2 regions of the Serratia sp. TSA_130.1 genome follow, and region 2 is predicted to be linked to the other one. Evidence: predicted binding sites of a transcription regulator. Region 2 holds the regulator's gene; the other holds the start of a gene.
The links. The regulator LexA, encoded in region 2, represses DNA repair genes until DNA is damaged. The targets are predictions, from matches to a motif close to TNCTGTATGTACATACAGNA.
Positions count from the first base shown of each region.

Region 1: a site for LexA is predicted at 6,077-6,096, ahead of ACUTQY_RS17300 (metal-dependent hydrolase). Genes of this name have one in related genera too.

Region 1 covers NZ_JBQZFS010000004.1:343,887-355,036, reverse strand. The annotation lists gene ACUTQY_RS17325 (2-aminoethylphosphonate ABC transporter substrate-binding protein) at 1-898, opposite strand, end outside; gene phnR (phosphonate utilization transcriptional regulator PhnR) at 1,073-1,792, opposite strand; gene phnW (2-aminoethylphosphonate--pyruvate transaminase) at 1,947-3,050, shown strand; gene phnX (phosphonoacetaldehyde hydrolase) at 3,060-3,869, shown strand; gene ACUTQY_RS17305 (L-cystine transporter) at 3,933-5,324, opposite strand; gene ACUTQY_RS17300 (metal-dependent hydrolase) at 5,506-6,054, opposite strand; gene hxpB (hexitol phosphatase HxpB) at 6,476-7,141, opposite strand; gene ACUTQY_RS17290 (HdeD family acid-resistance protein) at 7,206-8,486, opposite strand; gene ACUTQY_RS17285 (YniB family protein) at 8,672-9,232, shown strand; gene ACUTQY_RS17280 (fructosamine kinase family protein) at 9,268-10,137, opposite strand; gene ACUTQY_RS17275 (metal ABC transporter permease) at 10,378-11,150, opposite strand, start outside.
Region 2 covers NZ_JBQZFS010000010.1:35,080-46,229, reverse strand. The annotation lists gene ACUTQY_RS23675 (nucleoside hydrolase) at 10-993, opposite strand; gene ACUTQY_RS23670 (LacI family DNA-binding transcriptional regulator) at 1,015-2,016, opposite strand; gene ACUTQY_RS23665 (MFS transporter) at 2,041-3,423, opposite strand; gene ubiC (chorismate lyase) at 3,816-4,331, shown strand; gene ubiA (4-hydroxybenzoate octaprenyltransferase) at 4,349-5,221, shown strand; gene plsB (glycerol-3-phosphate 1-O-acyltransferase PlsB) at 5,288-7,753, opposite strand; gene ACUTQY_RS23645 (diacylglycerol kinase) at 7,902-8,270, shown strand; gene lexA (transcriptional repressor LexA) at 8,373-8,981, shown strand; gene dinF (MATE family efflux transporter DinF) at 9,085-10,422, shown strand; gene ACUTQY_RS23630 (CsbD family protein) at 10,738-10,947, shown strand; gene zur (zinc uptake transcriptional repressor Zur) at 11,050-11,150, opposite strand, start outside.

The DNA of each region.
Region 1 (11,150 bases), on a different contig from region 2:
AGTTATCGTCGGTCGGGGTGACGTCCTTGCGCACCGGCATACCGTAGGAAATGGCGCTGACGCTGCTCTGCGCTTCTTTGCTCAGCAGGAAGTCGATCAGTTTTTTGCCGTTGGCGCTTTGCGGCGCGCCTTGCACCAGGCCGATGTAGTAAGGCAGCACCAGCGTGCTGCGTTTGCCGTCCGGCCCGGCTGGCCAGAACACCTTCACGTTCGGGTTGCTGCGCATCTGCGCCAGATTCATCTGCAGATCGCCGTTGGCCACCAGCAACTCGCCTTTATTGACCAGCGCGGTCAGCTTGCCGGTGGAGGCCGAAGGGCCGACGTTGTTGTTTTGCAGCTTGCCGAGGTAGTCGAAACCGGCATCTTTGCTGCCGAAGCTGTGAAACGCCTGCAGCATCACCGCGGTGCCGTCACCCGCCTGACCCGGCGTGGAGTACTGCAGCTTATTGCGGAATTGCGCGTCCAGCAGTTGTTGATAGCTGGCGGGCGCCTGCGGCAGCAGTTTGGCGTTATAGATGAAGCTCAGGTAGTTATTCACCAGCGGCACGAACTGCGGCTGGGCGTCGGCGATCTGCGCCGCATCCTGCGGGGTGAAATCCTGCAGCAGTTTTTCCGCGGCGGCGCGCTGGATGAACGGCGGCAGCGTCACCAGCACGTCGGCCTGCGGGTTGCTGCGCTCCTTCGACAGGCGTTCCACGATGGCGCCGGAGCCGCCTTCGACGTACTGCACCTTGACGCCGGTCGCCTTGGTGAAGGCGTCGAACTGGGTTTGATACCAGCTGTGATCGCCGTCGTGCAGACCATCGGCGGAGTAGACGGTCACCACCGCGTCGGCGGCCCAGGCCGGCGCGGCGCCGAGTGCGATGGCGGTCATCACGACCAGACGAGAGAATTTCATAGCTTCAGCCTCACTGTGCGGGTTTATGCGAAACTGGTATACACCAGATATGCGGCCAAGCTAATCGGCAAATATGACAAACAAATGAAAGCGGCAAAATATAGTTGCCGGAGACGGGGATTAGGCGTGGGAGAGAAAGGCGGAGCGGCAGGCGCAGCCCCGGCATGCAGGGGGTTAAAGCGTATCGACTTCGATGCGCAGGCTGTCGTGGCGCCAGTATTCGATATCGAAATCGAGAATGCGGCCGTGCTGATCGTAATTCAACCGGCGCAGCAGCAACGCGGGCAGGCCGACCATGGCGCCGAGCGCGTTGGCGGCGCGATAAGGCAGGGCGGTCGGGTAGAACGACAGGTGCATGTTGCTGTAAATCAAATCGTAATGCTGTTGATAAACCTCGGTCAGGCTGCCGTTGAGATCGTGACTGAGCAGTGCCGGCACCCGCTGCGGCAGGCAGTGGTTCTCGCAATAGCAGATGGCGCGGCCGTCGGCATACCGCACGCGGCGCAGCAGATACACCTGATCGAACGGTTCGAGCGCCAGCGGCTGCATCACGTCGAGCGGCACCGTGGTTTTTTCGCCGGACAGCAGTGCGGTGCGCGGCGTGCGCCCTTGCTCCTGACAGAGACGGTGGAAGTTGGTGTTCTGCGTCGGATCCAGCCACAGCCGTTCCGGCGTGACGAACCAGCCGCGGCGATCGGCGCGGTAGATGGCGCCGGTGGCTTCCAATTGCGCCAGGCTTTCGCGAATGGTGACGCGGGTGGTGGAGAAGATGGCGCACAGCTCGCGCTCCGAAGGCAGCTTATCGCCGGCCTGTAGCGCGCCGCGGGTGATGCGCGCCTGAAGCTGATCCTTGATCTGCAGGTAGTGAGGCATATCGCCCTGATGTTCTTTCATTTCGTCTCGCTATGGCATCGGCCCGACATTCCGGCACGCGCTTATTATACATAGCCAGATGAATTTTTTGTTTCACCGCGCTTTGTCGTTTGACCGAGGCAGGAATTTGCCGCCACAATGCGCACAATCTGGTATAGACCAATAGGTGAATAACATGTCCGATCGTAACTACCTGCTGTTGACCCCCGGCCCGTTGACCACGTCGAAAACGGTGAAAGAGGCGATGCTGTATGACAGCTGCACCTGGGATGAAGATTACAACCTCGGCGTGGTGCAGCGCATTCGCCAACGGTTGGTGGCGCTGGCGACGCCGTCCGCCGGTTATACCTCGGTGCTGCTGCAAGGCAGCGGCAGCTTCGCGGTAGAGGGCGTGCTGGGCACGGTCATCGGCCCGCAGGACAAGCTGCTGATCGTCAATAACGGCGCCTACGGGGCGCGGATGATCGAAATGGCGCGGCTGATGGATATCGACCACCACGCTTTCGACTGCGGTGAGGTGAATGAACCGGATGTGACGGCGATGGAGGCGGTGCTGAAAAGCGATGCGCGCATCAGCCATATCGCCATGGTGCACTGTGAAACCACCACCGGCATGCTCAACCCGCTGCAGAAGGTTGCCGGTCTGGCGGCGCGCAACGGCAAGACCTTTATCGTCGACGCCATGAGCAGCTTCGGCGGCATTCCGTTGGATGTGGACGCGCTGGGCATCGATTTTCTGATCAGCTCCGCCAACAAATGCATTCAAGGCGTGCCGGGCTTCGCTTTTGTCATCGCCCGCCGCAGCGAGCTGGAGAAATGCGCCGGCCGCTCACGCTCGCTGTCGCTGGATCTGTATGCCCAGTGGCGTTGTATGGAGGATCAGGCCGGCAAATGGCGCTTTACGTCGCCGACCCACACCGTGCTGGCCTTCGCGCAGGCGCTGAAAGAGCTGGAACAAGAGGGCGGCATTGCCGCGCGCCACCACCGCTATCAGACTAATCAGCGTCGGCTGGTGGCGGGCATGCGCGAGCTGGGCTTTGAAACCCTGCTGGACGATGCGTTGCATTCGCCGATCATCACCGCGTTCTATTCGCCGAAGGCCGACACTTACCGCTTCGCCGAGTTTTATCAGCGCCTGAAGCAGCAAGGTTTCGTGATTTATCCCGGCAAAGTGTCGCAGAGCGACTGCTTCCGCATCGGCAACATCGGGGAAATTTATCCGCAGGATATCGAACGTTTGCTGGCGGCCGTCGGGCAGGCGATGTACTGGAATCAATAAGGATTGACCATGAAACAGATCAACGCAGTGATCCTCGACTGGGCCGGCACCACGGTGGACTTTGGCTCCTTTGCGCCGACGCAGATTTTCGTCGAGGCGTTCAAACACACCTTCGATATCGATATTAGCCTGGCGGAAGCGCGCATTCCGATGGGCCTCGGCAAATGGCAGCACATCGAGGCGCTGGGCAAACTGCCGGCGGTCGACGCGCGTTGGCGACAGAAGCTGGGCCGCTCGATGAGCCATCAAGACATCGACGCGCTGTATCAGGCGTTTATGCCGCTGCAAATCGCCAAAGTGATCGACTTCGCCGATCCCATTGAGGGCGTGCCGCAGGTGATTGCCGGGCTGCGCGAACAGGGCATTAAAATCGGCTCCTGCTCCGGTTATCCGCGCGCGGTGATGGAGGTGCTGGCGCCGGCCGCCGCGCAGCGCGGTTACGCGCCGGATTACTGGGTCGCCACTGACGATCTCGCGGCCGGCGGGCGGCCGGGGCCGTGGATGGCGTTGCAGAACGTCATCGTGCTGGGCATCGATGCGGTGGCGCACTGCGTGAAGGTGGATGACGCGGTGCCGGGCATTGCCGAAGGGCTGAACGCCGGGATGTGGAGCGTCGGGCTGGCGCTGTCCGGCAACGAGTTCGGCGCTACCTGGTCGGAGTACCGTCAAATGGCGGCGGGGGAAATAGCGCAGCGCCGCACGGCGGCCGCCGATAAGCTGTACGCGGCGGGCGCGCATTATGTGATAGACACGCTGGCGCAATTACCGGATGTGATCGCCGATATCAACCGGCGGCTGGCGAACGGCGAGCGGCCGTAACGACCGAAAGCGGGGCATAAAAAAACCGGGGATAATCCCCGGTTTTTTTGTTCTGAGACGGCGTTAGCGGTGAGCCAGTTCGACTTCGTCTTCGCTGTCCATCACGGCTTTGTCGGTTTGCTTCATCAGCTGGCTGGTGATGGTGCCTGCCGCCATCGAGCCGTTGACATTCAGCGCGGTGCGGCCCATGTCGATCAACGGTTCGACCGAGATCAGCAGCGCGACCAGCGTCACCGGCAGGCCCATCGCCGGCAGCACGATCAGCGCGGCGAAGGTGGCGCCGCCGCCCACGCCCGCCACACCGGCGGAGCTGATGGTGACGATGCCGACCAGGGTGGCGATCCACACCGGATCCAGCGGGTTGATGCCGACGGTCGGCGCAACCATCACCGCCAGCATCGCCGGGTAGAGGCCCGCACAGCCATTCTGGCCAATGGTGGCGCCGAACGACGCCGAGAAGCTGGCGATGGATTCCGGCACGCCCAGACGACGGGTCTGCGCTTCCACGTTCAATGGAATGCTGGCGGCGCTGGAGCGGCTGGTGAAGGCGAAGGTGATCACCGGCCACACCTTGCGGAAGAACTTCATCGGGTTCACGCCGGTGAAGGCCAGCAGGATGGCATGTACCACGAACATGATGGCCAGGCCGATGTAGGAGGCCACCACGAAGCTGCCGAGCTTGACGATGTCGTGAATGTTGGAACCGGCGACCACTTTGGTCATCAGCGCCAGCACGCCATACGGCGTCAGCTTCATGACCAGACGCACCAGCTTCATCACCCAGGCCTGCAGGGTGTCGATAGCCACCAACACGCGCTCGCCTTTCGGCTTGTCGTCTTTCAGCAGCTGCAGCGACGCCACGCCGAGGAAGGTGGCGAAAATCACCACGCTGATGATCGACGTCGGGCTGGCGCCGGTCAGATCGGCGAACGGGTTTTTCGGGATGAACGACAGCACCATCTGCGGCACGGTCAGGTCGGCCAGTTTGCCCACGTAGTTGGTCTGGATCGCCGTCAGGCGCGCGCTTTCCTGCGCGCCCTGCACCAGGCCTTCGGCGGTCAGGCCGAACAGGTTGGTGACCAGCACGCCCACCAGCGCGGAGATCAGCGTGGTGAACAGCAGCGTGCCGATAGTCAGTACGCTGATTTTGCCCAGAGAAGAGGCGTTATGCAGCTTGGCCACCGCGCTCAGGATCGAGGCGAACACCAGCGGCATGACGATCATTTGCAGCAGCTGCACATAGCCGTTGCCGACGATGTTGAACCAGCTGATGGATTCTTTCAGTACCGGGTTGTCGGAGCCGTACACCAGCTGCAGGCCCAGACCGAACACCACGCCGACCACCAGGCCGACCAGCACTTTTTTCGCCAGGCTCCATTGCTTGTGGCGGGTTTGCGCCAGCAGCAAAAGGAGCGCGACAAACACCAGCACGTTAATCACGAGCGGAAGATTCATCCCCAATGTCTCCAATAATCTTTCTTATAAAAACGACAACGCATCACGTATGTCGCGATGTAAATATCGTAACAGTTTGCCGAGTGGCCCACTTATATCCAAATGGAATTTGATATAGCTTTTTGTGTGTTTTTGTTCGTTTTATATACTTCAAGGTGATGGGTTAAGCGTTTTTTTGTGATCAGAGTCTGATATTTCTGATTTGCTCGACATAGGATTGCACCGGCAGGGTGAAATCACCTTGCCAGCAGATGGCAAACGCCACCAGGCACAGACACAGCACCCGCTCCAGCTGGTTGCCTTTTTGCGAGTTGAGCAGCGGCAGGCGAAAACGCCAGCGGCATGGCCACAGCAGCGGTACGCCGGCGGGCGTGAGCATGTCGGCCAGCAGATGGCTGAAGTAACCGATGATCATGGCGTGCAGCGCGTCGGCCGGGATCGGCCAACTGCGCGGCACATCAAGCTGAAACAGCGCCATGCCGCCGGCGATCGCCAGCAGGCTGTGGGTGAAACCGCGGTGGCCGAAGGCGCGGGCGATGGGAATGGCGATCCAGCGCAGACGCTGGCCCAGCACCGACTTGGGGTGATCTATGTCCGGCAGCAGTGAGGTCAGCAGCGCGGCGGGTATGATGTGCCACCAGTCGCCGGTAGCCAGCTCTGGCGTCACTTCCGCCTTCTTGGCGAAGATCGCGCAAGCGACAGAGAATATAAGGTGTCCTTCCGCAGTCATGCTGTTGCGATTCCGACTGGTAAACTGTTAATTTATCCAGTATATGGGAAAATTCCCAGTAGTGGAAGCAGTTACCCTGTAACCAATTGTTTATTTTCCCCTGTTTTACAACGGCTTGTTACGGCAATGGGTAACAAAGCATCGATTTTGACGCGCGAGAACAAAAAGCGGGCGATGGGGGGCGTATGGCGGTGAGAAAAAAGACGGTTGCTCGGCGTGTGGCGGGAGGAAGCGGCGGCCTTGAACCGCGCTGCGTGGCAGTGACAACGCGCCGCGGGCCGTCGCTTTCCCTGCCATGCAGCATAATGAGAACGTCATGCCAATTCAATAAAATGAAACGGTGTTTCGTTTATTTTGCGGTGCGGATCCCTTTTATGACGCAGAGCGGCAAACCCAGGGCGCCGATGGCCGGCGCCGCAGGTCAGGCAAAGTGGGCGGGGGTGAGCTGTTCCAGGGTGTCCAGCTTGTGGTCCGCCAGCGTCCAGCGCGGATCGTGACGGTATTCGGCTGCCGGGATCACGATGGAACGCATGCGTGCGGCCTTGGTGGCGATCATGCCGTTAAACGAGTCTTCCAGCGTGATGCAGCGCAGCGGATCGCTGCCCAGGCGTTCGGCGGCGATCAGGTAGACCTCCGGGTGCGGCTTGCTGTACGGCAGGTATTCGGCGGAAACCAGCTGATCGAAGTAATCCTCAAGCTCGAACATCTTCAGCACCTGCCGTTGCATGTGCAGCGGCGAGGCGGAGGCGAGACCGATGTTCAGCCCCTGGCTGCGACACAGCTCCAGCGCCTGCTGAACGCCCGGCAGCAGCGGACGCGTCTCGTGCACCAGCTCGATGGCGCGCTCGATAATCCGCGCCGACACCTCATCAAGCGAAACCCCTTGCCACGGCATCGCCTGATACCACATTTTCACCACCAGATCGATGCGCAGCCCCAGCGTGTCCGGCAGCTTGTGACGGTCGGACAGATCCAAACCCAGCGCGCCGAAGATATCCAACTCAGCCTGCAGCCACAGCGGTTCCGAGTCGATCAACAAGCCGTCCATATCAAAAATTGCGGTTTCAATGCGTTGCGAATAAGCCATTAACGGTTAACTCCTGCCGGCGCGGGTGAATGTGCCCGACACTTTATCATCGCCGGTGACGAGACTAAAACCTTTGCCTGCGCGTTTGGCTTTTGCCAAAACGCAGGATATTCCACACCTCGCGCAATTTCAGCCACCAGCGCTGGTGTTGACGCTCGGTGACCTGTTGCAACATGCGTGCGTAGTCCAGCACCAAACCCGGCGTCCAGGTCATGCTTTCGCCGCGGCTGCGCAGTACCGCCAGCATCCACAGGTTGGGATCGAGCACCAGCAACAGAAAGCGGCGCCACAGATGTTTATCGCCCAGCACGCCTTCCAACGCGCTGTCGAGCGCGCCGATGACCGTGGTGGAGCAGTTGCGCCGGGTCAGATTGTAGGTGGCGTCCTGCCGATAACGCAGCCAGAATGCGCGCAGCGCCGCCGGGTTATAGCGGTAGAATTGAATTTTCTTGTCCGGGGGGCACCAGGCGGCGATCTCGCCCGCCAGGTCGGGCAGGAAACGCCCGTCGACGTTGTTCTGTTCGCCGGCATGCAACAACTGGCGGAAATCCTGAACGGAATGGCTGATGTCGTTGAGCGGGTAGTGACTGATATACACATCCGGCGCGAGCGCCAGGGCGGCGTGACCGGTGGAGATATTGCCGCCGCCGTCGACCGCCGCGATGTATCGGTCGACGATGTAACGCCGGCGCGGATCTTTAGCCGCACCAATCGGTGTCCAGACATACACCGTGAGCGGCGCAGTCTCATCCTCCGGGTGCGGTGGCTGCCGCGCGGGGTGCTGATTCAGAGAGAAGCTTGTCAGTCTCCGGGCGATACGCAATAAGGCCCAACCGGAAAGCACCATCATCACGCCGAGGCAAAAGGGCACCGTCATCCGATGCGGCGCCGGCCAGCCGACAAAAATCATCAACGAAAGCAGGATCTCGCCGCTGCCCGCCAGCGCCACGCCTTTCCATCGACTGTGTTGAATCACCGTGGAGGAGGCGATGCGCACGGCGCCGTCAAGCAGCAGCGCGCTGCCAAACACCACGGTGGCGACGATGTTATCGTCTGCGGGCACGTCCAGCATTAAAAAGGCCATAAAGACAAAACCCAATCCTTTCAGCAGCACCGGCCTGCTGGCCGAAGAGCCGATCACCAGCGCGGCGGATACCGCCACCAACCCCTCCAGCGCCAGGATGACCGCCAGGGCATCCAGCGCCAGCACCGACCGGCCATCCTGCAGGATGTCGAACAGCATCAGCGCCCCTGCGGCTATCCACAGCCAACCGAACAGCACCAACAGACGGCGCTGACCGTGCAGCGCCTGCGCGCCCAGCAATAAGATAATCAGTCGAATCATGGCGGCCTCTGCCCGAATGGATAACGTTATCTCTTCAATGATAGTGTGCCGGCGCGGTTAAGTTTTTGATTTCGACTAATTCGGCTAAGCTTGTAGCACAGCGGGAGTGAAGAAAACGGTGGGCGAGTTTCGCCAACAGCAGGTAGACTTAGCCGATTCGGTTACGTCGCTAACAAGGGGAACACATGACGTATCAACAGGCCGGGCGTCTCGCCATTTTGAAACGCATTCTCGGATGGGTGGTTTTTATCCCGGCGTTGCTGTCGACGCTGATTTCCGTGCTGGGTTTTATCTATCAGCACAGTGAAAAAACCAAGGGCATCAACGCGGTGATGCTGGATTTCGTCCACGTGATGGTGGACATGGTGCGTTTCAACACGCCGTTCCTGAACCTTTTCTGGTACAACTCACCGGTGCCCGACGTGGATAAAAGCCTGTTCAGCGGCGCCAATCTGATGTTCATCATCATCTATATTCTGATCTTCGTCGGGCTGGCGCTGCAGGCTTCCGGCGCGCGCATGTCGCGTCAGGTCAAGTTCATCCGCGAAGGGTTGGAAGACCAGATGATCCTGGAGCAGGCCAAGGGCAGCGAAGGGCACACGCGCCAACAGCTTGAGGAGCGCATTACGCTGCCGCACCACACCATCTTCCTGCAGTACTTCCCGCTGTACATCCTGCCGATCGTGATTGCGGTGATCGCCTGGTTCGTGATCCGCCTGTTGGGGCAGTTGGCCGGCGCGGCCTGAACCATGAACGGGGCGCCGCTCGGCGCCCCGGAACGTTATGACGCTTCGGGCTGCAACAGCGCCTCCACCGCGCGTTGGGCAGCCACCAAATGCTGGCCGCCGAACAGATTGCTGCGGTTGAGCAGGTAGTACAGCTGATACAGCGGCTGGCGTTCGATAAATCCGGCCCCCAGCGGCCACACGCTCTGATAGCCGTCGTAGATCTGCGGCGGCAGCTCCGGATACAGCGGCAGCATCGCCAAATCGCACTCTCTGTCGCCCCAGTAGCTGGCCGGATCGAACAGTATCGGCCCGTTGGCGGTCATCGCGCAGTTGCCCGGCCACAGGTTGCCGTGCAGCAGGGAAGGCTGCGGCTGGTGGTGCTGCAAGCGCAGATACACCCGATCGACGATGTCGTCGATGTCGCCGAAGGTCATGCCTTTTTCCGCCGCCAGCTGCAGCTGCCAGCCGATGCGCTGCTCGGCGAAGAATTCCGACCAGCGGCGTTGCCAGGCGTTGGGTTGCGGGGTGGTGGTCAGATCGCTGTCGAAGTCGAGACCGAACTGCGGTTGCTCGCTCCACTGGTGCAGATGCGCCAGTTGTTGCCCCAGGCAGTAGGCGCCATGGGCGTCGAGGGGTTTCAACTGCTGATACTCCAGCAGCAGGAAGCTGTAGTCGCGATCGCTGCCGACGCCGTACACTTCCGGCACCCGCACGCTTTTGCTGCGCGCCAGCAGCGCCAGCTGATCGGCCTCGGCGGTGAATATCGGCAGTTGTTCACGGGCGTCGCATTTCACGAACACCTCGTTGTCACCGTAACTCACGCGCCACGCCGGGTGAATGTCGCCCCCGGGCAGTTCAATCCTTTCGCGTATCTCTGCGCTGCCAAGATGTTCACTTAACAGACGGCTAACGGCTTGCCACATGGTATTTCCCCCTCTGTGCTGCCTGATAATTCATTAGGTTAGCGTCTTTCCCGTGGTGAAAACACGACGCGGCGCACAGCCGGCGTCAAAGGCGGCGATTTTTTCAGCATCCCGCCAGCTCACAGTATATACCCTATTGATTAATTTAAGCGCAATACCGGTTGCAACTTGATGACAACGGATAAGGGGGCAGAGGAAACAGGATGCGGCGGAGAGCGCCGCCGCATCAGAGGAGGGCGTTTAACTGTCGCCCAGGGCGGTTTGGTTACGCTGTAACGGACGCAGTTTACCGTACAGTAAGGCGATAACGAACAGCACGGCCTGTACAATGACGATGCAGGGCCCGGTTGCGCCGTCGATGTGGAAACTGATCAGCGTGCCGAGCACGCAAGAGAACACCGACACCACCGTCGCCACCATCAGCATGCGATCGAAGCGGCGGCACAGCATAAAGGCGATGATGCCGGGGGCGATCAGCATGGCGATCACCAGGATCACCCCCACAGCCTGCAGCGAGGCGACGATGGTCATCGCCAGCAGACACAGCAGCCCGTAGTGCAGCAGCTTGACCGGCAGGCCAATCACTCGGGCGTGGTGCGGGTCGAAACAGTACAGCATGAAGTCTTTGCGCTTGAGCAACACCACCGCCAGGGTGAAGCCGGCGATCAGCAGGGTTTGCTTCAGCTCGCCGTCGGTGATGCCCAGCATGTTGCCGAACAGAATGTGGCTCAGGTGCTGGTCGGTGTCGATGCGCGAGAACAGCACCAGGCCGAAGGCGAACATGCCGGAGAAAACGATGCCCATCACCGTGTCTTCTTTCACCCGGCTGTTCTCTTTCAGGTAGCCGGTGGCCACCGCGCAGAAGATGCCGGAGAGGAAGGCGCCGATCGCCAGCGGAATGCCGATGACGAACGCCACTACGATGCCGGGCAAGACGGCGTGCGAGATGGCGTCGCCCATCAGCGACCAGCCCTTGAGCACCAGATAGCAGGAGAGCACGGCGCATACCACGC
Region 2 (11,150 bases):
CACCTTTTTTCATCCGCGGGCCAGCGTTGCGCCGATCAATGCCAGCAGACGGGCGTTATCGACCTGCTGCATGATGCGCACCGGCTTGCCCTGCGGCGGCGGCATGCCGACCGTCAGGCGCAGGCTGTCCGGCCGCCAACGGCGTGAGCTGCCGCGCGTCAGCGCCCCTTCCAGCGCCACATCCACATGGAACATTTCGGTCGTGACCAGCTGCGGTGCCAGCAGCCAGGCGATCACCAGCGCATCATGGATCCAGCAGCCCGGCAGGCGCCGCGTATGGCGCGAATAATCGATCCACGGCTGCGTGGTGGCGCGCAAATAGCGGCACAGCGGCGTATCCGGCTGCGTCAACGCGGCCAGATCCGCCTGGGTCAGCATGGTCTGGGTGGTGACGTCCAGCGGCGCCAGCGTGATAGCGGCACCGCTGTTCAGTACCAGCCGCGCGGCTTCCGGATCCAGGCCGAAATTGGTGTCCTTGATGTATCCCTCGACGTTGAACACGCCGCCCATGATCACGATCTCTTTCACCGCCTGCGCCATCTGCGGGTACAGCTGCATGGCGTGCGCAACGTTGGTCAGCGGGCCGATCGCCGCCAGCGTTATCTCGCCGGGATGGCGGCAGATCAGCTCGCCGATGGCGATGGCGGCGTCCGGTGCGGGCGCGTGGGCGAGTGAGGGCGCAGGCAAGTCGCGCCACAGCGCCGCCAGCTTGGGATCGGCGATCGGCCTGTCCAGATGCGCGCGCCATGGCTCCGGCGGCTCGCTCAGGGCGCGCGCCGCGCCGAGGGCGACCGGCACCTGGTAGCCGCTTTGCGCCAGCAGCTCGCTGGCGACGGCGAAGCCCACTTCGCGCGGGGTGTTGCCGGCCACGATGCTGATCAGTTCCAGCTGCAGTTGCGGTTTGGCCGCCAGCGCCAGGGCCAGCGCCAGGCCGTCGTCGACGTTGGCACCGGGAACGCCGTTGCCGGGATCGCAATCAATGATCAAACGCATAGAAGGTGTCCTGAAAAACCGCTAACAGCCGCACGAGCGGCGGATGCGCAGTTGAAAAGCGAATTCATGCAGCTCGGCGGGCGCGGCGCCGGCGGCCAGCATGGCGATGGCCCGCTTGGCCATGGCGTCGATAGGCTGCTCGACCGCGCTGAGCGGCGGCACGCTGAATTCGGATTGCTGCGTGCCGTTAAAACAGATCAGCGCCAGATCGTCCGGCGCGCGCAACCCATGCTCCGCCAGCGCCGACAGGCAGCCGAGCGCCTGCTGCTCGTTGGAGGTGAAAACGGCGCGCGGGCGCGGGCCTTGCACCATGCGCTGGGTGGCCTGGTAGCCGCCCTGGCGGGTGTAAGGCGCCTCGAAAATCCACTCGTCGCGCGGCGCAATGCCCGCCTCCAGCAGCGCATCGCGCCAACCGTTCAGGCGATCCTGCGCGTTGAGCATGGTTAGCGGACCGATAAAAATGCCGATGTCGCGATAGCCGTGCTGCAGCAGATGGCGGGTCGCCTGGCAGGCGGCGTCGCGCTCGTCGACGCGGATGGCGCAGACGCCGGCCTGGCTGTCGATAGTGTCTATCATCACGCAGGGCGTGCCGGAGGCGCGGATCAGCTCGAACCACGGATGGCGATCGACGCTGGTGTACAGCAGGCCGTCGACCTGGCGACGCAGCAGGTTATTGATCAGCTCATACTCGCGCTGCCGGTCATCGCCGGCGTCGCCCAGCAGCAGCACGCGGCCGCGGCTGAAGGCCTCCTGCTGCAGCGCCCGCGCCAGCGTGGCGAAGAACGGGTTGGAAATATCCGGCACCACCAGCCCGTAGGTTTGCGTGCTGCCGGAGGCCAATGCCCGCGCGATGTCGTTCGGCCGGTAGCCGGTCTGCTCGATCGCCGCCAGCACGCGCAGCCGGGTGGCTTCCGCCACCGGGCGCGGGCCGTTGTTGATCACATAGCTGACCACGGCGACGGAGGTGCCCGCTACGCGGGCCACGTCGGCGCGGGTAACGCGTCGCGCGGAGTGATTATCCAAATTGAGGTCCTGTTCGCCTTCTCGCTACGCGGCATCCTGCGGCAGGTTGAGATCGCGGCCGCGGGTTTCGGGAGCAAAGAAGGTGGTGATTAAGCCGATGGCCGCCATTACAACAAAATAGCAGGCGACAGGCCACCAGTGACCGAAACCGGACAGCAGCGCGGTGGCGATCAGCGGCGCGGTGCCGCCCGAGAGGATCGAACCGAGCTCTTTGGCGAACGCCATCTTGGAGTAGCGATTCTTCACGCCGAACAGTTCGACGCCGTAGGCCGCCTGAACGCCGAAGATCCCCAGCGACGCGATGCACATGCCGACCACGATCACCGAGATGACGATAGCCGGTTCACGGCTGTCGAGCAGCCAGAACGCCGGGAAGGCGTACAGCACCAGCAGCAGGCAGAACCAGCGGTAGGTGATGCGGCGGCCGAAGCGATCGGACAGCCAGCCGGCCAGCGGGATCACCAGAAAACCGCACAGCGAGGCGATCAACACCGCCAGCGCCGGCACCGATTTATCGACCATCAGCACCTTGGCGACGTAGCCGACGATAAAGCCCTGGCACAGGTAGGAAGGGCCGTTTTCGCCGATGCGCAGGCCGAGCATCACCCAGAACGCTTTGGTACGTTGCAGGTAGCTGCGCGTATCCGGCGCGGCCTGGGCGGCGTCCAGCATGCGCTGGTGGTTTTGCTGCAGCTCGCGTTCGAACACCGGCGTTTCCCGCACGTGACGGCGCAGGTACAGCGCCACCCCGGCGATCAGAATGCTGGCGAGGAACGGAATGCGCCAGCCCCAGCTCATCAGATCTTCCTTGTCCAGCTGCAGCACCAGCAGCCATACCAGCGACGCCAGCAGGGTGCCGCTGTTGGAGCCGATGGCGATGATCGACGCCACCAGCCCGCGCCGCTTGGCCGGCGCGTATTCCGCCAGCATCACCGCGCCGCCGGACAGCTCCGCACCGGCGCCGAACCCCTGCGCGAAGCGCAGGATCACCAGGCAGGCGGGCGCCCAGACGCCGATTTGCGCATAGGACGGGATCAGGCCGATCAGCGTGGTGGAGAGGCCCATCAGCGCCACGGTGGTGATCAGCACCACGCGGCGGCCTTTGCGGTCGCCGATCCAGCCGAACACCAGCGCGCCGATCGGCCGCGCGACGAAGCCGACGGAGTAGGTGGCGAAACTGGCCAGCAGCGCCACCAGCGGCGTGGCTTCCGGGAAGAACACGTCGCCGAACACCATGCCGGCCGCCAGGCCGTACAGCGCGAAGTCGACGTATTCCATGGCGGTGCCGAGCCAGCAGGAGAAGGTGGCGCGCCAAAATTGGCTGCGCCCCTCTTTGGTCGCCAGGCGTTCATCGGCCGCCAGCGCGGCGTCGGCGGTCTGTGAAGGGGCAAGCGTTGTTTCGCTCATGGCAGTGCTATCCTCTTTTGTTCTGCGCCTGGAGGGGCGCGGTTAAAGATGGTTTCCCTGGTGCCGGCAACAAAGGTGTGCCGACAAATCATGTCGGACGCATGGCGATTCAACGCTGCTGTATCAGGGTATCTACGCGCGTAGATAACACAACGCGAGGAAGCTGAAACTTTGCGGGCGATCACAGAATCGTCAGCGCGCCGGGAAATGAAGATAGAGAATGCGGATGGCAAAAAGATGACAGAACCCCGGTTTTTCCGGCCGATAGGCCTGCCGTTTTCGCCACGAATCAGCCTGCCGCTTTCGCATTTCTGCGCTACAATGGGGGCCTGTTAACAGTTTGTATCGTCTGGCGCGCCGTACCGGCTGCGGTTCAGGCGAGGAGTAAAGCAATGTCTGGCATCAGGGATTCCATCCTGCCGCCGCTGGAGTGGTTATCCGAACAGGATCCTCCGGCGCCCGCCGCCGTCAGCGACTGGCTGATGGAGTTAGGCTCCATGACCCGCCGATTTGAACGCCATTGCGCCCAGGTGCGCGTTGAACCGCAGCGCGAATGCTTCGTCACGCGCGAGGCGCTGGGCGACGAGGCGAACCACCTGCCCGACAGCCCGCGCTACTGGCTGCGCGAAGTGGTGCTGCTGGGCGACGACCAGCCCTGGCTGCTGGGGCGCACGGTGATCCCGGAACATACGCTGACCGGCCCCGATCAGGCGTTGGTGGATCTGGGGACGCTGCCGCTCGGGCGCTATCTGTTCAGCAGCGGCGATCTGACCCGCGACTATATCCATATCGGCCGGCAGGACGCGCTGTGGGCGCGTCGTTCACGGCTGCGGCTGGCGGGCAAGCCGCTGCTGCTGACCGAACTGTTTTTACCGGCTTCGCCGCTGTATTCAGCGGTTCCCGCATAAGAGAGGAGAGCAAGACGTTGGAGGGAAGCGTGACTCAAAGTAAATGGCGGGCTTACAGCCATTTGATGCGCATTGATAAACCGATCGGCACGCTGTTGCTGCTGTGGCCGACGCTGTGGGCGCTGTGGCTGGCCGGGAAAGGCGTGCCGCCGCTGTCGATTCTGGTGGTGTTCGTGCTCGGCGTGTTCCTGATGCGCGCCGCCGGCTGCGTGGTGAATGATTACGCAGATCGCGCGGTGGACGGCTACGTAAAGCGCACCGCCGGGCGGCCGATGCCGAGCGGCCGGGTGAGCGCGAAAGAGGCCAAGGTGCTGTTCGTGGTGCTGGTGCTGATCTCGTTCTGCCTGGTGTTGACGCTGAATGCGATGACCATCTGGCTGTCGCTGGCGGCGCTGGCGCTGGCCTGGGTATATCCTTTTATGAAGCGGGTGACCAACCTGCCGCAGTTCGTGCTGGGCGCCGCGTTCGGCTGGGGCATTCCGATGGGCTATGCGGCGGTCAGCGAATCGCTGCCGCTCAGCTGCTGGCTGCTGCTGCTGGCGAACATCTGCTGGACGGTGGCCTATGACACGCTGTATGCGATGGTCGATCGCGACGATGATCTGAAAATAGGCATCAAGTCCACCGCTATCCTGTTCGGGCGTTATGACAAGCTGATCGTCGGGCTGTTGCAGTTCGCGACGCTGCTGCTGCTGGTGTGGGTCGGTTATCTGGCGCAGCTCGGCGGGGCGTTTTACTGGTCGCTGTTGCTGGCGGGCGCGCTGTTCATTCACCAGCAGAAGCAGATCGCCGGGCGCGAGCGCGAGGCCTGTTTCAAGGCCTTCCTGCAGAACAATTATGTCGGGCTGGTGGTGTTTATCGGCATCGCGCTCAGCTATCTGCCGGCGTAACGGTTTCCTGCAGCAAGAAAAAAGGCACCCCTCGGGGTGCCTTTTGTGTTTCCGCGCCGGGCGAAATCACTCGTCTTTCTCTTCTTGCGCATTGGTTTGCGGCAGAGCGTTGGTCTCTTCCGGCATGTTGACGCTTTCGATGGTCAGCTTGATTTCCGGCGTGATCAGATCGCTCAGCATGTTGTACACCTCGAGGGTGTGCTCGCGGATCGCATCGCCGCTGTCGTTGATGTAGCCTTCTTCGCGCAGCGTCGCCACCAGGGTGGAGAATACCGCCTTGTCGAAGAACTCCGGCGCGTTGATGCCGTGCAGCACCGACAGACGCTGTGCCATGATGCGGCTCTCTTTCTCCAGCGCGCCGCGGTTGATGCTCGGGTTGGCGCTGAGGATCGACATAGTGATGGCGTAGCGTTGCAGGGTTTCGCGCACCCCGGCGGCCAGCAGCTGCAGCGGGCGAATGCGCGCCGGGTTCAGCACCAGCTCGTCGCCTTTGTCGCAGATCAGCTGTTGGCGGATCAGCTCGTCGATCATCGGCCGCAGCACGTCCGGCAGCTGCTCCTTGTCGTTATGCAGGAACAGCTCGGCTTTCAGCATCGGGTAAATCATGCCAATCTGGCGCAGCAGTTCGGCGCGCGATACCCGGCGATGATGCATGACGATGCTGGCGATCAGCGACGGCAACACCAGCAGGTGGTGGATGTTGTTGCGGTAATAGGTCATCAGCACCGCCTGCTCGCGCGGCAGAATGATGATGTCGCCGATGTTGTCCTTTTCCACCTCGAACTTGTTCATGTTCAGCGCGTGATCCAGCAGCTCGTCCGGCGTCTGCGTCGGTACGGTGACGTCATGCGCGTAAGGCGCGTTGCGCATCAGCTGCAGGTAGCACTCGAGCTGCTCGAGCAATTGTTCGCGGGTCAGCGAACGCTGGCGCGAGGCCAGCAGCGCGGTGGAACACAGGTTCATGGCGTTGGCCGCGGCGGCATTGTTGATGCGCACCATGATCTGGCCGGCGAGATCGTTGACCGTCGGCGTCAACCAGCTTGGGCGCTGAGCTTCGATCGGATCGATCGACTCGCGCCACTGCGGCACGTGCTGGTTGAGGTAAGCGGTCAACGGCAGCGGTTCGCCGAAGTTGACGTAACCCTGGCCCAGATTGCGCAGTTTGCGCAGGCCGCGCAGCATCTGCAACAGGCTCTCTTTTTCCTTGGTGGCGCCGCGCAGCTCTTTGGCGTAGGTGCCCACTTCCATCACATGCTCGTAGCCGATGTAGATCGGCACCAGCGTGATCGGACGGGCGCCGCCGCGCAGCATCGCCTGGATGGTCATCGACAGGGTGCCGGTTTTCGGTTCCAGCAGACGCCCGGTGCGGGAGCGGCCGCCTTCCACGAAGTATTCCACCGAGTAACCGCGGGTGAACAGCTCGCCGAGGTATTCGCGGAACACCGTCGAGTAAAGCTTGTTGCCCTTGAAGGTGCGGCGGATGAAGAACGCGCCCAGGCGACGGAAGATCGGGCCGGCCGGCCAGAAGTTGAGGTTGATGCCCGCGGCGATGTGCGGCGGCACCAGGCCCTGGTGATACAGCACGTAGGACAGCAGCAGATAGTCCATGTGGCTGCGGTGGCAGGGCACGTAGACGATCTCGTGGCCGTCCTGCGCCAGCTGGCGCACGCGCTCGGCGTTGGTGACGTTGATGCCCTGATACAGCCGGTTCCAGGTCCAGCTCAGCACGCGATCGGACAGACGCACGGTTTCGTAGGAGAAGTCGGCGGCGATCTCTTCCATCAACGCGATGGCGTTCTGCTGGGCCTTCTCGTGCGAGATCTTCTTGCTGCGCGCTTCGTCCTCGACCGCTTTTTCGATCGCTTTGGACGCCAACAGCTTGTTGAACAGATCCTGACGGGCCGGCAGGCTTGGGCCTACAGCGGCCAGGCGTTGACGCGAGAAGTGCATGCGCGCCACGCGCGCCAGTTTCTGCGCGATGGTTTTATCCGTGCCGTGTTCGGTGGCCATGCGGCGCAGCGAAACGGTGTTGGAGAAGCGCACGAAGCTGTCGCGGCCGAGCCACAGCACGGCGAAGAATTTTTGCACGCCGTTCAACAGACGCAGGTGCGGCGTGCCGTGGCCTTCGCGGCCCGGCGAGCGGCCGAACATGACCGAAACCGGCAGCATCTGAATGTCGAGATCCGGATTGCTGCGATGCAGATCCAGGTAGTCGTGGAACAGCTTTACCGACTCTTCTTTCGGGGTGTAGTAGCGGAACACGCGCGGGCCGTCGTGAATGAACACGTAGCTCGGCAGCACAGTGCCGTCGATCTCCAGCGCGTTGAGCGGATCGGGCAGATCCTGCGCCAGGCACTGGGTGCGCAGCGTCAGCAAATCCGCCTTGGAATTGTAAGGTAAAACATACAAAATCGGCCGTGAGGGATCCAACCCTAGCTCGGTAACCGGATCTGAAGGGATGACCTTACTTCTTACCAACAATTTAAGTGGTAAATTCAATATTTTATAATAAATTTTACGCCAACCTGACATAACAACGTGAAGCCTCTTGTTAGCAATGCGCCGCAAGCATACCAGAAACCGGGTAGCAGATCTGTGGTGTTCGAAAACCGAGAGCCGTCAGCGCGGACTGTTCTAGACTCTTTTTATTATGACCGACCTCTGAGAAAGGCACGAAAACATGGCAAACCAAGCAACCGGATTGACCCGCATCATCAAGGCCGCCGGCTATTCTTATAAAGGGCTTTCCGCCGCCTGGCAACACGAGGCGGCGTTCCGCCAGGAACTGGTGGTGACCCTCCTGGCTATCATACTGGCTGTCTGGCTGGACGTGGGTGCGATAGCGCGCATTTTATTGATCGGATCGGTGGCGCTGGTGATGATCGTCGAGATCCTGAACAGCGCGATCGAGGCGGTGGTGGATCGCATCGGCAGCGAACACCATGAGCTGTCCGGGCGGGCCAAGGACATGGGATCGGCGGCGGTGTCGCTGGCGATCGTACTCGCGCTGTTCGTTTGGGGCACGGTCTTGTGGCAGCATTTTGGCTGATGCAAAGCGCCTACTGACTGATTTTTATTTATTCTTCGGTTCCCAATCCGCGCTTACCTGTATATACTCACAGCAAGACTGTATAAACAAACAGGGGGCGGAATGAAAGCACTAACTACCAGACAGCAAGAGGTCTACGATCTGATTCGCGATCATATTTCGCAAACGGGCATGCCGCCGACGCGTGCCGAGATCGCGATGCGTCTGGGGTTCCGTTCGCCTAACGCCGCCGAAGAGCACCTGAAGGCGCTGGCACGCAAAGGCGTGATCGAAATCGTCTCCGGCGCGTCGCGCGGTATCCGCCTGCTGATGGAAGAAGAAGAAGGGCTGCCGCTGATCGGCCGCGTCGCCGCCGGCGAGCCGCTGCTGGCGCAGCAGCACATCGAAGGGCACTACCAGGTGGATCCATCCCTGTTCAAACCGAGCGCCGATTTCCTGTTGCGGGTGAACGGCATGTCGATGCGCGACATCGGCATTCTGGACGGCGATCTGCTGGCGGTGCACAAAACACAAGACGTGCGCAACGGCCAGGTCGTGGTCGCGCGCATCGAAGACGAAGTGACGGTCAAACGCTTGAAAAAGCACGGCAACGTGGTTGAACTGCTGCCGGAGAACAACGAATTCCAACCGATCGTGGTCGATCTGCGCCAGCAGAATTTCACGATCGAAGGGCTGGCGGTCGGCGTGATCCGCAACGGCGACTGGATTTAATCGCCGCGCCATTACCGCCGCTCCCTGTATCAATCGCCCCTGTTTTGGGGCGTTTTTGTTTCTGACTTCGCCCTTCGTCACTCTGTCACAGGAACATCCCATCATGCGCCTGATTTCCGCCTTCACCAGCGACACCGATAAAGCCCTGTGGCGCCTCGCCCTGCCGATGATTTTCTCCAATATCACCGTGCCGCTGCTCGGGCTGGTGGACACCGCGGTGATCGGCCACCTCGACAGCCCGATCTATTTGGGAGGCGTGGCGATCGGCGCGGTGGCGACCAGCTTCCTGTTCATGCTGCTGCTGTTCCTGCGCATGAGCACCACCGGCCTCGCGGCGCAGGCGCTGGGAGCGAAGAACCCGCAGGCGCTGGCGCGCGCCTTTATGCAACCGCTGCTGCTGGCGTTGTTGGCCGGGGGGGCGATCGTCCTGTTGCGCTACCCGCTGATCGAACTGGCGCTGCGGATCGTCGGCGGCGATGGCGCGGTGCTGGAGCAGGCGCGGCGTTTTCTTGAGATCCGCTGGTTGAGCGCGCCAGCGGCGCTGGCCAACCTGGTGCTGCTGGGCTGGCTGCTCGGCGTGCAGTACGTGCGTGCGCCGGTGATCCTGCTGATCGTCGGCAACCTGCTGAACATCGTGCTGGATATTTGGCTGGTGATGGGCCTGGGTTGGAACGTGCGAGGGGCGGCGGCGGCCACCGCCATCGCCGAATATGCCACGCTATTGCTCGGCCTGTGGCTGGCGTGGCGGGTGATGCGTCTGCGTGGTATTACCCTGGCGATGTTGCGTCAGGCCTGGCGTGGCGATCTGCGTCGCCTGCTGGCGCTCAATCGCGACATCATGTTGCGTTCATTGCTGCTGCAGCTGTGCTTTGCGTCGCTGACCATTTTCGGCGCTCGCCTGGGGAGCGATGTGGTGGCGGTTAACGCGGTGTTGATGAACCTGCTGACGTTTACCGCCTATGCGCTCGACGGCTTCGCTTATGCGGTGGAGGCCCATTCCGGCCACGCCTACGGCGCCCGGGACGGCAGCCAACTGCGTAAGGTGTGGCACGCGGCCTGCAGGCAGGCGGGGCTGGTCGCGTTGGCCTTCGGCCTGGCGTATGCCGTTACCGGCCAGCAGATCGTGGCGGCGTTGACCTCCCTACCGGAGCTGCGCGCGTTGGCCGCCCACTATTTACCGTGGCAGGTCATTTTGCCGCTGGTCGGGGTGTGGTGCTATTTGCTGGATGGCATGTTTATCGGCGCCACGCGCGGCGCTGAGATGCGTAACAGCATGGCGGTGGCCGCGGCAGGGTACGGTCTGACGCTGTTCAGTGTGCCGCTGCTTGGCAATCACGGGCTCTGGCTGGCGCTGGCGGTGTTTCTGACGTTGCGTGGCGTGGCATTGGGCTGGATTTGGCACCGTCACCAGGTGCGCGGCAGCTGGTTTACTGCACATTAAACCGGACGTTTTGTTGGGTTAATGGTTAGTTTTTCTTATGATTTTGGTCATGTTTGCTTACATGTTTTCAGCCTTGATCTGTTCGCGTTAGTTCGTTGTTTGTTAGCGTTTTTTGTTTTTATTTTGTTTGTTAATGGTTTTTTATTCTGTGTTTTGGCTTTTTTATTTCCATGTTTAACTAGAATGAATCATGTGGCTGGTAAATGAAGGGGAGCGGTGCTTCTTAAGGTGAAGGAAGCATCGGCCAGAAAAATTTCTGGTTAACCCCGACCGGCAACAGGGATCACTGATTCACCACAGGTTAACGGAGAGACTATGAATAAAGATCAAGCCGACGGTAACTGGAAGCAGCTGAAAGGCAAAGTGAAAGAGAAATGGGGCAAGCTGACCGATGACGATCTGACGGTCATCGAAGGGAAACGCGAACAGCTGGTCGGCAAAATTCAGGAGCGCTACGGTTACCAGAAAGAGGCGGCCGAAAAAGAGGTGAAGGCCTGGGAAGATCACACCAAACACCGCTGGTAACACGCAGGGCCGCCACTGACGGCGGCCGGCAACAGCGCAGGCCGGCGTCGCTCCATCCTCTGGCGCCCCGGCCGCAGGTACAGGGAAGTACCTGACTTCGTCTTACTTCTTCTTGATGGCGATGCTGTGATCGTGTTCGGCGCAGTCATGCTTGCTGTCACAAGCTTCAACTTCAACGCAACCGGCGCACAGACCGTGCGCTT